One region of the Muricoccus vinaceus genome, then DNA from elsewhere that is predicted to be linked to it. Evidence: predicted binding sites of a transcription regulator. Region 1 holds the regulator's gene; the other holds the start of a gene.
What was found. Region 1 encodes LexA, which represses DNA repair genes until DNA is damaged. Its sites were predicted from a motif close to TGTTCTANNTANGTTC; they were not measured.

Region 1 (7,289 bases):
GCGGAGCGCGGCGTCCAGCCCGGCGCGGTCCCATTCGATGGCGGACAGCGCGCGTGAGAGCCTCGCCAGCCGCTCCCGCGCCACATGGTCCTCCAGCGCCAGCGCGGCCTTGGGTTCGTATTTCAGGGGGCGCGAGGCGAGGGCGAAGCGGGCGCCCTCCGCCATTTCCTCCAGGCTGCGGGCGCGCGGCTGCAGGTCGGGGATCAGCGCGGCGATCCGGGCCGCCTGCGCCTCGCCGACCTCGCCCAGCCGGGCCAGCACGCGGGGCAGCAGCGCCTCCGGCGCCGCGGCGCGGATGTACTGGCCGTTCAGGTGCATCAGCTTCGCATAATCCATGCGCGAGGCGGCGCGGCCGACATCCTTGAGGTCGAACAGCTCGATCGCCCGCTCACGCGGCACGAACTCCTCGTCGCCATGGCCCCAGCCCAGGCGCAGCAGGTAGTTGCACACGGCCTCCGGAAGCAGGCCCTGGTCGCGGAACTCCAGCGCCCCCACGGCGCCGTGCCGCTTGGAAAGCTTGGCGCCGTCCGCCCCGTGGATCAGCGGGATATGGGCGAATTCCGGACGCGCCCAGCCCATGGCGTCATAGACCATGCACTGGCGGAAGGTGTTGGTCAGGTGGTCGTCGCCGCGAATGACGTGGGTGATGGCCATGTCGTGGTCGTCCACCACCACGGCGTGGAGGTAGGTCGGCGTGCCGTCGGAGCGGAGGATGATCATGTCGTCCAGCTCGCTGTTCTGGACCCGCACCTCCCCCTGCACGAGGTCGTGGACCACCGTCTCGCCGTCCCGGGGCGCCTTGATGCGGATGACGGGGGCGATGCCGGCCGGGGCCTCCGCCGGGTCGCGGTCGCGCCAGCGGCCATCGTAGCGGGGTGGGCGGCCCTCGGCCTGGGCGCGCTCGCGCATCGCGACAAGCTCCTCCGCCGTGTCGAAGGCGAGATAGGCGGCGCCCTTCTCCAGCAGCGCGCGCGCGACCTCCGCGTGCCGCGCCTCCTGAGAGGTCTGCATCACCGGCGGCTCGTCCGGGGAAAGGCCCAGCCAGTCCAGGCTGTCCAGGATCTGCTGCACCGCCTCGGGCGTGCTGCGCGCGCGATCCGTGTCCTCGATCCGCAGGAGGTACCGGCCGCCGTGGTGGCGCGCGAAGAGAAAGTTGAAGAGGGCGGTGCGCGCCCCCCCGATGTGGAGGTAGCCGGTGGGGGAGGGGGCGAAGCGGGTTCGGACGGTCATGCGCCCCTCTATCACGCAAGGCCGCGCTGTTGACTCCTCACGCCCGCGTGATGTGTTTGCGCTAGCATGGGTCCCGCCCATGTCCGCTCACGCCGCGCCGCTTCCCCTTGCCGAGCCCCGTCCCCCGCTTTCCGAGCGCGCTCGGGGCTGGGTGGCCGCGGAATGGGGGCGCTGGCCGCTCTGGCTGCCGGTGGCCATGGGCGCGGGGGTCCTGATTTATTTCGGGCTGCCGGCCGAGCCCGGCCTCCTTTGGCTCGCGATGCCCTGGCCGCCGCTGCTGCTGGCGGCTCTGGCTGTGGGGCGGTGGCCGCTCACCGGCGCCGCCCTGGCGCTGGTCGGCGCCGCGGCGCTGGGGTTCGGTGCGCCCCTGTTCCACGCGGCCAACGCACCCGGCTCTTCGGCATTGCCGCGCACCGCCACCGTGGTCACAGGCACCGTGGCGGCGGTGGACCTGCTGCCCGAGGGCCGCCGCCTGCTGCTGGACGCGCCGCGGCTGGACGGGGAGGCGCCGCTGGCCCGCCAGCTCCGCATCCGCCTGCGGAACGCCGATCCCGCCCGGCCCCGGCCAGGGGACACCATCTCCGTGCGCGCCCTTGTTCGCCCGCCCATGGCCCCGGCCTATCCAGGCGCCTTCGATTTCCAGCGGGCGGCCTTCTTCTCGGGGCTTGCGGGATCGGGCTTCGCGCTGAACCCGGCGGCCATCCTGGCGGAGGGGAAGGCGCCGGTGTTTTCCAGCCTCCGGGCGGGGATCGAGGCGCGCGTCGCCGCCGCTCTGCCGGGCGGAACCGGCGCGGTGGCGGCGGCGCTGCTGACGGGATCCCAGTCGGCCATTCCGGCGGCCGAACTGGCGGCGCTGCGCGACGCCGGGCTGGCACACCTGCTTTCGCCCTCCGGCCTGCACGTGGCCATCGTGATCGGGACCGGCTTCCTGCTGCTGCGCGCCGGCATCGCCGCCGTGCCATGGCTGGCGCTGCGGATGGATTCCAAGGGTGCCGCGGCGGTGCTGGGCCTGGCGATGGGCGGCGGCTACACGCTGCTGACGGGCGCGGGCGTGCCCATGCTGCGATCCTTCGCCATGGCGGCGCTGGTGACGCTGGCCATCCTGACCGGCCGCCGTGCCCTTTCGCCGCGCGCCCTCGCCGTGGCGGCGGGGATGGTGCTGCTGTTCAGTCCGGAGGCTCTGCTCGGCCCTTCGTTCCAGATGTCCTTCGCCGCCGTGCTGGCGCTGGTCGCGGCCGCCGAGGCCCTGCGCGGACCCTCCCGCCGGCTGCGCGTGCGGGGCTGGCGGGGGCGGGCGGCGCTGGCCATTCTGGGCCTCATCCTCACCTCCGTGGTGGCGGGCGCCGCGACCACGCCCTTCGGCCTCCACCACTTCGGCCGCCTGCAGCTCTACGGCGTCGTGGCCAATGCGGTGGCGGTGCCCGTCACCTCCTTGGTCGTGATGCCGGCGGGCATGCTGGCGCTGTTCCTGATGCCGCTGGGCTGGGACGGGCCAGCCCTTGCCGTCATGGGCTGGGGGGTGGAGGCCACGCTTGCCGTGGGGCGGTTCGTGGCGGCCTGGCCCGGCGCCGCGATGGCCGCGCCGCCCATCCCGGGCTGGGGACTGATCCTCTTCGCCCTCGGGCTCTGCTGGCTCTGCCTCTGGCGCCTTGCCTGGCGCTGGGCGGGGGTGCCAGTCATGGTGCTGGGACTGTGCTCGGGCCTTCTGGTCACCCCGCCCGACATCCTGGTGGCGGCGGATGGGCGGATGCTGGCGCTTTCCACCCCGGCCGGCGTGCTGTCGGAGCGCGCCTCGGGTGCCAACCGCCTGATGCGGGAATCCTGGCTGCGGAGTTGGGGCGAGGACGGTGCCGCCACCCTGCCGCGCGAGGGGGAGCTGCCAGGGGCCAGTTGCACGCCGCTTTCCTGCCTGTTGCGCCTCCGCGAAGGAGGCCCGGCGGCCATCCTGCTGCGCCAGCCGCCGCGCGAGGTCCCGCGCCCGCGACGCGGGCCCGCCGCGCCACCGCCGCCCGTGATGGCGGAGACCGGCTGCGGGAAGGCCGCCGTGATGCTCTCGCTCGAACCGATCCGCGGCCGGTGCCGCGAGACGCCGCGCGTGGACCGCTTCAGCGTCTGGCGAGACGGTGCCCACGCGGTCTGGCTAAGGCCGGAAGGGGTGGTGATCCGGTCGGACCGCATGACGCGCGGGGAGCGGCCCTGGGTGCCTCCGGTCCCCACCCCGAAGGCGCAGCCGCAATCCGAGCCGGCAGCCGAAACGGAATGAAAAAGGCCGGGGGAATGGCTTCCCCCGGCCTCCCGGTCCTTTGTGGCCGCTCAGTGATAGCGGCGGACGAGGCCCACCAGACGGCCCTGCACCTTGACCCGGTCCGGCCCGAAGATCCGTGTTTCGTAGCGCGGGTTGGCGGCCTCGAGAGCGATGGAATTGCCGCGCCGGCGCAGGCGCTTCAGCGTCACCTCGTTCTCGTCCACCAGCGCCACGACGATGGAGCCGCTGTCGGCGGTGTCGCCGCGCCGGATGATGATGGTGTCGCCGTCCAGGATGCCGGCGCCCTCCATCGAGTCGCCCGCGACTTCCAGCGCGTAGTGCTCGCCGCCGCCGAGCATGGCGGCCGGCACTTCGACGCTCTCGCCACCGTCGCGCAGCGCCTCGATGGGAAGGCCCGCGGCGATGCGGCCATAGAGCGGCAGGTGGACCGCGGCGGCATCATTCGCCGTGCGCACCGCGCCGGGCAGGTTCTGGGCGAAGTTTCCGCGGATCACATTGGCGGGGAAAACCGTGGCCGGGGCGGGCGCGGCGGGAACCGCCGGCGCGGGGCTGCGCGCCGACAGGCTGTCCGGAACGCGGATGACCTCGAGGGCGCGGGCGCGGTGGGCACGGCGCTTGAGGAAACCGCGCTCCTCCAGTGCCGTGATCAGGCGATGAATTCCGGATTTGGATTTGAGGTTCAGCGCTTCCTTCATCTCCTCGAAGGACGGGGAGAAGCCGGTGTTCCGGAGGTGCCGGTCGATAAAGGTGAGAAGTTCGTGCTGCTTGCGGGTCAGCATGGTCCGGGCGTCTCCCTGGGGGCGAGGGGCAGTCTTCTGCACGAACAAACGGGCAACCGACCTGGAAGTTCTATGAAAGTTCTCCCGTGTCGGTCAATCTGTTCCTCAAACTCCCAGAAAGGAAAGTTCCACGAACTCCACCTCGGTGTTGGCTCCGGCGGCCGGCGCGCCCGGCGCGCGCACAACCAGGGCATCGGCCCGCGCCAGCGTCGCCAGCATGGAGCTGTCCTGCACGGGGAAGGGCGTGACCACCTGGCGGCCCTGCGTATCGCGCGAAAGCTCCGCGCGCAGGTAGTCCTGGCGGCGGTCGTTCGCCTCAAGCGGGCGGCCCAGCAGGGCGGAGCGGGTTTCCACGGGAGCTGCCGGAAGCCCGGACAGGCGGCGCAGCGCCGGCACCAGGAAGACCACGGCGCAGACGATCGCCGACACCGGATTGCCCGGCAGGCCCAGCAGAGGCGCGCCGCGCAGCCCGCCCCAGATCAGCGGCTTGCCCGGCCGCATCGCGATCTTCCAGAAGTCCAGCGAGAAGCCCAGCGGCTCCAACGCGGACTGGACGAGGTCGTGCTCCCCCACGCTGGCGCCGCCGGTGGTCACGATCAGGTCGCAACCGGCGGCGGCCTCGGCGCTGGCGCCGATCGCCGCACGGTCGTCGCCCGCGATGGGCAGCACCAGCGGCTCCGCGCCGGCGGCCCGCACGAGGGCCGACAAGGCATGGGCATTGGAGGACACGATGCCCCCGGGCGGCAGGGCCTCCCCGGGCAGGACGATCTCGTCGCCTGTGGCCAGGATCGCGACACGCGGGCGCCGGTGGACGTGCAGCCACGGGTGGTTGGCCGCCGCTGCCAGCCCGACGTCGCGTGCGCTGAGCCGGCGGCCCGGCTGCAGAAGCACGTCGCCGAGGCGGAAATCCAGCCCGGCGCGGCGGATCCATCGGCCGGCGCGGGGTGCTTCGGTGGGGGTGACGTGGCCGTCCTCCGCCCGGGCGTCCTCCTGCAGGAGGATGGCGTCGGCGCCGGGCGGCAGGGCGCCGCCCGTGAAAATCCGCACGGCCTCGCCCGGCCGAAGGGCCTCGGTGAAGGGGCGTCCGGCGGGGGAGGCGCCGGCCAGGCGGAGCCGCGCGCCGAGCGTCGCCTCGGCGGCCCGCAGCGCATAGCCGTCCATGGCCGAGACATCGACAGGGGGCTGCGTCAGCCGCGCCGCCACGGGCCGGGCCAGCACCCGCCCCCAGCCGTCGGGCAGGGCCACGGTTTCAGCGCCCGTCGGCCGCAGCCCGGCCAGGATGCGCTCCAGCGCCTCGGAAACCGCGATCATCAGGGCGCCTCGAACAGGCCCGACTTGCCGCCGGATTTCCGCACCAGCCGCACGGCCTCGATCCGCATGCCGCGGTCGGCGGCCTTGACCATGTCGTAGATGGTCAGCGCGGCCACCGTCACGGCGGTCATCGCCTCCATCTCCACGCCCGTGCGCCCGGCGGTGCGCACCGTGGCCGCGATCTCCACCGCGTCCGGCGCCGCCAGGTCCAGGTCGAGCGAGACGGAGGACAGGGGCAGGGGATGGCAGAGGGGAATGAGGTCCGCCGTGCGCTTGGCGGCCATGATCCCGGCCAGCCGCGCGACCCCCAGCACGTCGCCCTTTCCCGCGCGGCCGGCGGCGATCAGGGCCAGGGTTTCGGGCTGCATCACGATGCGCCCGCGCGCGGTGGCCTCCCGCACGGTCTCGGCCTTCGCCGAGACATCCACCATCGCCGCCCGGCCGGCGGTGTCGAAATGGGTGAGGGCACCGCCTTCGCGGTCGGCGCCGGCGGGTTGTGGGCCGCTCAAGCGGCTTGAACCAGCTCGCGGGCGGCGGCGCCGGGATCGGGCTGGCGCAGCAGGTGCTCGCCCACGAGGAGGCAGCGCGCCCCGGCGGCGGCCATGCGGCGAACGTCGGCGGGGGTGCGGATGCCGCTCTCGGCCACCGGGATGCGGTCCGCCGGCACGATGGGGGCCAGGCGTTCGGTCACGGAGATGTCGGTCTTGAGCGAACGCAGGTCGCGGTTGTTCACCCCGATCAGCCGCGTCTCCAGGCCCAGAGCGCGCTGCAGCTCGGTTTCGTCATGGACCTCCACCAGCACGCCCATGTCGAGCGTGCGCGCCACGTCCTCCAGCGCCTCGGCCTCGGCGTCGCTCAGCGCGGCCATGATGATCAGGATGGCATCCGCGCCCATGGCCCGGGCCTCGAAGACCTGCCAGGGGTCGATCATGAAGTCCTTGCGCAGCACGGGCAGCTTCGTCGCCTCGCGGGCCAGGCGCAGGTGCTCGGCATTGCCCTGGAACCAGGGCTCGTCGGTCAGCACCGAGAGGCAGGTGGCGCCGGCCTCCTCGTAGGCGCGGGCGATGGCGGCGGGGTCGAAGGGCTCGCGGATGAGGCCGCCCGAGGGGGAGGCACGCTTGATCTCGGCGATCAGGCCGATGCGCATCTCCGCCACGGCCTCGCAGAGCGCGCCGGTGAAGGGGCGCAGCGCGGGGGCAGAGCGGGCCCGCCGCTCCATCTCCCCCAGGGGGGTCTCCCGCCGCCGGGCCTCAACCTCGGCCCGCTTCTCGTCGAGGATCTTCCGGAGCGTGTCCGAGAAGGGCGCGTCCGTAACCGGAAAGGTCTGGTCCATGATGGGCGGTTCCTGGCGCCGATGCGCGCCGCGCGTCAAGCGGGTCCTGAGAGGGCCGCGCCGCAGGGCAGCCATCCCGGCTGCGGGGAGGTCAGGCGGCGGTGGCCACCCGAAGCCTCTCCAACGCCAGCATCGCCGCGCCGGAGGCGACGGATTCGGCCGCCATCGCGGCGCCGGCGCGAAGGTCGGATACCCGGCCGGCGACGATCAGGGCCGCGGCGGCGTTCAGCAGGACGCAGTCGCGATAGCCACCTTCCGCGCCCCGCAGCAGTGCAAGAAGCGCCTCGGCGTTCTCCCCGGGTTCGCCGCCGCGCAGGGATTCGGCGGGGTGCCGGGCGAGCCCCGCCTCCTCCGGCGTGACCTGGAACTC
Region 2 (7,289 bases), on a different contig from region 1:
AGCGATGAGCGAGAACACCAAGGCCGTCAGCGACGACAGCTTCAAAACCGACGTGCTGCAGGCCGAGGGCCCGGTGCTGGTCGATTTCTGGGCCGAGTGGTGCGGCCCCTGCCGCACCGTCGGCCCCCTCCTCGACGAGATCGGCCGCGACTACGCGGGCAAGCTGACGGTCGCCAAGGTCAACATCGACGAGAACCCGATGACGCCCAACGAGTACGCGGTGCGCGGCATCCCCACCATGATCCTGTTCAAGGACGGCAAGCCCGTGGACATGAAGGTCGGTGCCATGCCGCGCGGCCAGCTGCGCGACTGGGTGGACCAGGCGATCGGCGCCAAGGCCTGACGCCGGCGGAACCGGTGGTGCTCCGCGCCACGCGGCGCCTCGCCTGCCTGGCGGCGCTGGGGGCCGGGCTGGGCCTGGCCGCCTGCGCGTCCGCCCCGGTTTCCGCCCAGGAAACCGTGCGGAGCGAGCGCGGCGCCTTCCGCGTCAGCGAATTCGCCACCGGGCTCGACCGCCCCTGGGGCGCCGCCTTCCTGCCGGACGGCCGGATGCTGGTGACGGAGCGCCCCGGCCGCCTGCGCCTCGTCGCCCGGGACGGCAAGCTCTCGCCCGCCATCCCCGGCGTGCCGGAGGTGGTCGCCGCCGGCCAGGGCGGGCTGCTCGACGTGGCGCTCGCCCCCGACTTCGCCACCACCCGCCAGATTTACGTCTGCCTCGCCGGCGCGGCGGAGGGCGGCGTCCTCACCCGCCTCGCCACCGCCACCCTTTCCCCGGACATGTCGCGCCTGGAGGGCACCCGCACCCTGCTGGACGCGGCGCCCGCCCAGTCCTCCGGCCGCAACCACTACGGCTGCCGCATCGCCTTCGGCCGCGACGGCAAGCTCTTTCTCTCCACCGGGGAGCGCTTCACCAACAAGCCCCGCGCCCAGGACCTCGCAGACCTCGGCGGCAAGGTGCTGCGGCTGGAGCGCGACGGCCGCCCCGCCGGGGGCAATCCCTTCCTCAACCGTCCCGGCGCCCGGCCGGAAATCTTCACCTACGGCCATCGCAACCCGCAGGGCCTCGCGGTGAACCCCGCCACCCGCTCCCTCATCGAGATCGAGTTCGGCGCAAAGGGCGGCGACGAGGTGAACCTCCTCCGCGCCGGCGCGAACTACGGCTGGCCCCTGGTCTCCCACGGCACCGACTACGACGGCAGCCCCATCGGCACCGGCCGCGCCAGCGCGCCAGGCATCGAGGAACCGCTCCGCCACTGGACGCCCGCCATCAGCCCCTCCGGCGGCAATTTCTACGCCGGCGGCGCCTTCCCGGCCTGGCAGGGCAACCTGTTCCTGGCCGCCCTCAACCCGCCCGGCCTGATGCGGCTCACCATGGACGGGGACCGCGTGGTGGCGGAGGAGCGGATGCTCTGGGGCCGCACCCGCTTCCGCCAGGTGCTGCCCGGCCCCGACGGCCTGCTCTACATCCTGACCGACGAAACCCGCGGGCGCATCCTGCGGCTGGAGCCAGCCCCTTGAGCGACCCCGACCTCCTCGCCCTTTCCGCCCACCTCCCCGGCGGCGGCGCGGCACCGCTCGCCGATCACCGCGGAAAGGTCCTGCTGATCGTCAACACCGCCAGCCAGTGCGGCTTCACGCCTCAGTACGCGGGGCTGGAGGCCTTGCAGCGCCGCCACGGCCCGCGCGGCTTCTCGGTGCTGGCCTTCCCCTGCAACCAGTTCGGGCGGCAGGAACCGGGCGACGCGGCGGAGATCGCGACCTTCTGCACCACGAAGTACGACGTGACCTTCCCGGTCTTCGCCAAGGTCGAGGTGAACGGGGGCGGCGCCGATCCCATCTTCCGCCACCTCAAGCACGCCGCCCCCGGAGCGCTCGGCACCGAGGCCATCAAGTGGAACTTCACCAAGTTCCTGGTCGGCCGCGACGGCCGCGTGGCCGCGCGCTTCGCCCCGGCCACCGCGCCCGAGAAGCTTTCGGCCGAGATCGAGCGCCTGCTGGACGCCTGAGCCGGCCTCAGCCCGCCTTCACGCCACCCGGCCGCGGCACGGTGATCACGAAGAGCCGGTGATTGGCGATGTCGATGTTGCGGCGCGCCTTCTCGTTCCAGATCCGGTCGGCGGTGCGGCCGTCGTGATAGGGGCCGTAGGCCTCCTCCGTTCCGGGCTCCAGCGTCGAGAAGCTCGCGTCCGTGAAGACGCCGCCCCAGATGAAGTGAAGCTGCGCGGGGTTGGCGGGCGAATCGGACATGAAACCTCGGTTCGGCGGATGATGCGCCGCAGCACATAATCCCATGGCCACCATTTCCCAAGCGCGGGCGCGATGTGAATCCGGCGCCCCTGCCACGGCGGAGCCGCCGGGAGAGACCCGCCGCCAAGCCTTCCGTTCCATGTCCGTTCTTGCGGCGGCGGGATGCGGGGCCATATGCCCATGCCAGCCGGAAGACACCCACGATGGAGCTGCGCGAGAAGCTCGAGATCCTCGCCGACGCCGCGAAATACGACGCCTCCTGCGCCTCCTCCGGCACCGAGAAGCGCGACAGCCGCGACGGCGGCCTCGGCTCCACCGAGGGCATGGGCATCTGCCACGCCTATGCGCCGGACGGGCGCTGCATCTCGCTGCTCAAGGTGCTGCTGACCAACGCCTGCGTGTTCGACTGCGTCTACTGCATCAACCGCGCCTCCTCCAACGTCCGCCGCGCCCGCTTCTCCGTGCGCGAGATCGTGGAGCTGACGCTCGACTTCTACCGCCGCAACTACATCGAGGGCCTGTTCCTCTCCTCCGGCATCATCCGCTCCCCCGACTACACGATGGAGCAGCTCGTCCGCGTCGCCCGCGAGCTCCGCACCACCCACGGCTTCAAGGGCTACATCCACCTCAAGACCATCCCCGACGCCGACCCCGCCCTGCTGGCCGAGGCCGGCCTCTACGCCGACCGCCTTTCCATCAACGTGGAGCTGCCCGAGCCCACCAGCCTGAAGGCGCTCGCCCCGGAAAAGGACGCCGGCCAGATCCGCCGCGCCATGGCCGGCCTCCGCACCCGCATCGACGAGGCCAAGGAGGCCCGCCGGGAGGCCGCCACCACCCGCATCGCCATGGCCGGCGGCCGCCGCGCCGAGGCCCCGCGCTTCGCCCCCGCCGGCCAGTCCACCCAGATGATCGTCGGCGCCGACGCCTCCACGGACGCCACCATCCTCGACCTCAGCGCCAACCTTTACGGCTCCTACCGCCTCAAGCGCGTCTACTTCTCCGCCTATTCCCCCATCCCCGACGCCGCCGCGGCCCTCCCCCCCTCGGCCCCGCCCCTGGTGCGGGAGCACCGCCTCTACCAGGCCGACTGGCTGCTCCGCTTCTACGGCTTCACCGCGCCCGAGGTGATGGCCGGCGGCGAGGGCGGCATGCTGGACCTGGAGGTGGACCCCAAGCTCGCCTGGGCCCTCAAGCACCGCGCGGTGTTTCCCGTGGACATCAACCGCGCCGACCGCGAGATGCTGCTCCGCGTGCCCGGCCTCGGCGCCAAGACGGTGGACCGCATCATCGCCGCCCGCCGCGTCCGCGCCTTCCGCATGGCCGACCTCGCCCGCCTCCGCGTCAGCCTGCGCAAGGTCGCGCCCTTCGTCACGGCGCTGGACCACCACCCCCGCGCCGGCCTGCTCGACCGCGCCGACCTCCGCGCCCTCGTCCTCCCGCAGAACGGGCTGGCGGAGCGCAACGCCATCCTCCCCGCCGGCCTCATCGCCCGCCCGGTGCAGCTCCCCCTCTTCGGCCATGTTTAGCGTCCGCCTCGCCACCCCCGACGACTTCGACGGCTGGCGGGAAGCCTCCCGCGCCCTGGTCATGGCCAACATCGCGCCCGAGGAGGTGGACTGGCTGGTGGAGGGAGACCCCGTCCCCCTCTTCGGCGGCGGCGCCCCGCCCGCGCCCCCGCCCGATGCCCCGCCGCCCCGCGTCCCCCGCGACTTCCCGGACCTCGCGCGCCTGGTGTCCCGCCACCGCGACCCCGCCCGCTTCGCGCTGCTGCACGGCCTGCTGCACCGCCTCCAGCGCGAGCGCGGCCTGCTGGAGGACGCCGCCGACCCCGCCGTGGCCCGTGCCAACGCCATGGCCCGCTCCGTCCGGCGCGACGCCCACAAGATGCACGCCTTTGTCCGCTTCCGGGAGGTGAAGGTGGAGAACGGCGCGCCCGCCGCCCCCCTTCCGCCCCCGCCCGCCCCGGCGGTCCCGCACGATCCCGCGCGCGCCCGCGACGCCCGCACGGTGGCGCTGGCGCTGCGCGACCTCGGCCGCCTGGAGGAACCCGCGGAAGCCACCCCCGATCCAGCCCCCGCCGAACCACAGACCGAATCACCGGCCATCGCCCCCGCCCCGGACAGCCGCTTCGTCGCCTGGTTCGAGCCCGAGCACCACATCCTGCGCGCCGAGGCCGGCTTCTTCGCCCGCCGCTTCGCCGCCCTGCGCTGGTCCATCCTCACGCCCGGGCTGTCCGCCCACTGGGACGGGGAGGAGGTCGCCTTCGGCCCCGGCGCCCGCCGCGCCGACGCCCCCTCCGAGGACGCCGCCGAGGGCCTCTGGCGCACCTACTTCGCCTCGATCTTCAACCCCGCCCGCCTCAAGCCCGACGCCATGCGCGCCGAGATGCCCAGGAAGTACTGGCGCAACCTGCCGGAAGCGCAGGACATCCCCCGCCTGATGGCCGAGGCCCCGAAGCGCGTCGCCGAGATGGTCGCGCGCGGCGCCACCCCGCCCGCGGAACGCCGCCAGCGCAACGTCCACCTGCCCGCCCATCTCCGCGAGGCGCAGCCCGGCAGCGCCCCCGGCGTTGAAGCCCACATGCCCGCCGATCTGCTCTCCGAAACGCTCCCCTTCCCCGAGGCCCAGGCCGCCCTCCGCCGCGACCTGCTGGCGCGCAACGACCTGCCGCCCTGGGTGGCCAACGCCACCCAGCCCGTGATGGGCGAAGGCCCGCAGAACCCCCTGCTGATGTTCATCGGCGAGCAGCCCGGCGACGAGGAGGACCTGAAGGGCCAGCCCTTCGTCGGCCCCGCCGGCCGCCTCTGGAACAAGGCGCTGGAGGAGGCGGGCGTCGCGCGGGACGAGGCCTATGTCACCAATGCCGTGAAGCACTTCAAGTTCACGCCCACCGGCAAGCGCCGCCTGCACCAGTCGCCCGATGCCGGCGACATCACCTTCTACCGCCCCTTCCTCCTGCGCGAGATCGGCTTCGTGCAGCCCCGCCTGATCGTCACCCTCGGCGCCACCGCGCTCCGCGCCGTCTCGGGCCGCGCCATGCCCGTGACCAAGCTGCGCGGCTCCCTGCTGCGCGACCCCGAGGGCCGGCCCTTCTACCCCACCGTCCACCCCTCCTACCTGCTGCGCCTGCCCGACCCCGCCGCCAAGGCCCGCGAATACGACCGCTTCGTGGAGGACCTCGGCCAGGCGGCGGCCACCGCGCGGGGGCTGTCCTGACCACCGCCTGACGTCAGGCGGCCGCCCCGAAGCGGTACCGCAGCAGCCGCAGCGCGTTCAGCGTCACCAGCACCGTGGCCCCGGTATCGGCCAGCACGGCCGGCCAAAGGCCGGTGATGCCCGCCACGGTGGTCACCAGGAAAACCACCTTCAGGCCGAGCGCGATCGCCACGTTCTGGTGGATATTGGCCAGGGTGGCGCGCGAAAGCCCCACCAGCGCCGCGACATCCCCGACCCGGCTGTTCAGCAGCGCCGCATCGGCGGTCTCCAGGGCAACGTCGGTCCCCCCGCCCATGGCGATGCCCACCGAGGCGGCGGCGAGCGCGGGCGCGTCGTTGATGCCGTCGCCCACCATGGCCACGGCCCCCTCCGCCCGGAGCGCGCCGATCTCGCGCAGCTTGTCCCCTGGCAGCAGCCCCGCCTTCACCGACAGGCCGAGCGCCCCGGCGATGGCCGCCCCCGTGCGCGCGTTGTCGCCCGTCAGCATGACGGACCGGACGCCCATGGCGCCCAGCATCCGGATACCATCCCTCGCATCCGCCCGCGGCTCGTCCCGCACCGCGATCAGCCCGGACGGCACCCCGTCCACGGACACGACAACCACCGTCTTCCCCTGCTCCTCCCAGGCCGCCACCGCCCGCTCCGCCTCGCCCGGAAGCGGCGCTTCCCCGGCGGCGAAGGAGGGCGAGCCAACCGTCACGCGCCGGCCGGTCACCACCGCCTCCACGGCCTTGCCCGGGATGGCCCGCACGTCCCGGGCGGGGCGCAGCGGAATGCCGTCCGCCTCCGCCCGCTCCAGGATCGCCCGGCCGAGGGGATGGCTGGACCCGCTCTCCGCCGCGGCGGCCAGCCCGAGCATGGCGCGCCCCGAACCCGAGAGAGCCAGCACGTCCGTCACCCGCGGGCGCCCCTCCGTCAGCGTGCCGGTCTTGTCGAAGGCCACCGTGCGGATCCGCCCGATCGCCTCCAGCGCGCCGCCGCCCTTCACCAGCAGGCCGCGCCGGGTGCCGACCGCCAGGCCCGAGGCGATCGCCGCGGGCGTCGAGAGAACCAGCGCGCAAGGGCAGGCCACCAGCAGCAGCGCCAGTCCGCGATAGATCCAGGTGCCCCATTCCTCGCCCAGGAAAAGCGGCGGCGCCACCGCCACCAGGGCCGCCACGGCCACCGCGATCGGCGTGTAGATGGCGGAGAAGCGCTCGATGAAGCGGGCGGTCGGCGCCTTCGCCTCCTGGGCCTCCTCCACCAGGCGGATGATGCGGGCGATGGTGTTGTCGTGGGCGGGCTTCGTCACCCGGACCTGCAGCGCGCCGGAGGCGTTGATGCTGCCCGCGAAAACCGGGGCGCCCTCGCCCTTGGCCACCGGCACGGACTCGCCGGTCACCGGGCTCTCGTCCACCTCGGACTCCCCCTCGGCCACCGCGCCGTCCGCCGGAACGCGGTCCCCGGGCCGCACGAGGACGAGGTCCCCGACCGCGAGGCCCGCCGCGGGCACCTCCTGCGCCGTGCCATCCTCGATGCGAAGCGCCGTTTTCGGCACCAGCGCCCCGAGCGCCTCGATCCCCGACCGTGCCCGCCCGGCCGCGACACCCTCCAGCAGCTCGCCGACCGTGAACAGGAACACCACGGTCGCGGCCTCGGAGGTCGCGCCGATCAGGATCGCGCCCACCGTCGCGATCGACATCAGCATCTCGATGGAAAAGGGCGAGCCCGCCCGCGCCGCCGCCGCCGCCTTGCGGCCAAAGAAGCCGAGGCCGAGCAGGGCCGCGGGCAGATAGGCCCAGTGGTCCAGCGAGGGCACCGCGAGCGACAGGCCGAACCCGCCCGCC

Region 2: a site for LexA is predicted at 2,381-2,396, ahead of ACFFIC_RS22380 (putative DNA modification/repair radical SAM protein). Genes of this name have one in related genera too.

The regions. Positions count from the first base shown of each region.
Region 1 covers NZ_JBHLVZ010000084.1:257,028-264,316, reverse strand. Annotated here, with positions in the region: gene gltX (glutamate--tRNA ligase) at 1-1,230, opposite strand, end outside; gene ACFFIC_RS24345 (ComEC/Rec2 family competence protein) at 1,310-3,493, shown strand; gene lexA (transcriptional repressor LexA) at 3,544-4,275, opposite strand; gene ACFFIC_RS24335 (molybdopterin molybdotransferase MoeA) at 4,381-5,586, opposite strand; gene moaC (cyclic pyranopterin monophosphate synthase MoaC) at 5,586-6,095, opposite strand; gene trpC (indole-3-glycerol phosphate synthase TrpC) at 6,092-6,919, opposite strand; gene trpD (anthranilate phosphoribosyltransferase) at 7,011-7,289, opposite strand, start outside.
Region 2 covers NZ_JBHLVZ010000083.1:38,130-45,418, forward strand. Annotated here, with positions in the region: gene trxA (thioredoxin TrxA) at 5-343, shown strand; gene ACFFIC_RS22365 (PQQ-dependent sugar dehydrogenase) at 361-1,518, shown strand; gene ACFFIC_RS22370 (glutathione peroxidase) at 1,515-2,006, shown strand; gene ACFFIC_RS22375 (DUF4170 domain-containing protein) at 2,014-2,247, opposite strand; gene ACFFIC_RS22380 (putative DNA modification/repair radical SAM protein) at 2,451-3,773, shown strand; gene ACFFIC_RS22385 (UdgX family uracil-DNA binding protein) at 3,766-5,463, shown strand; gene ACFFIC_RS22390 (heavy metal translocating P-type ATPase) at 5,477-7,289, opposite strand, start outside.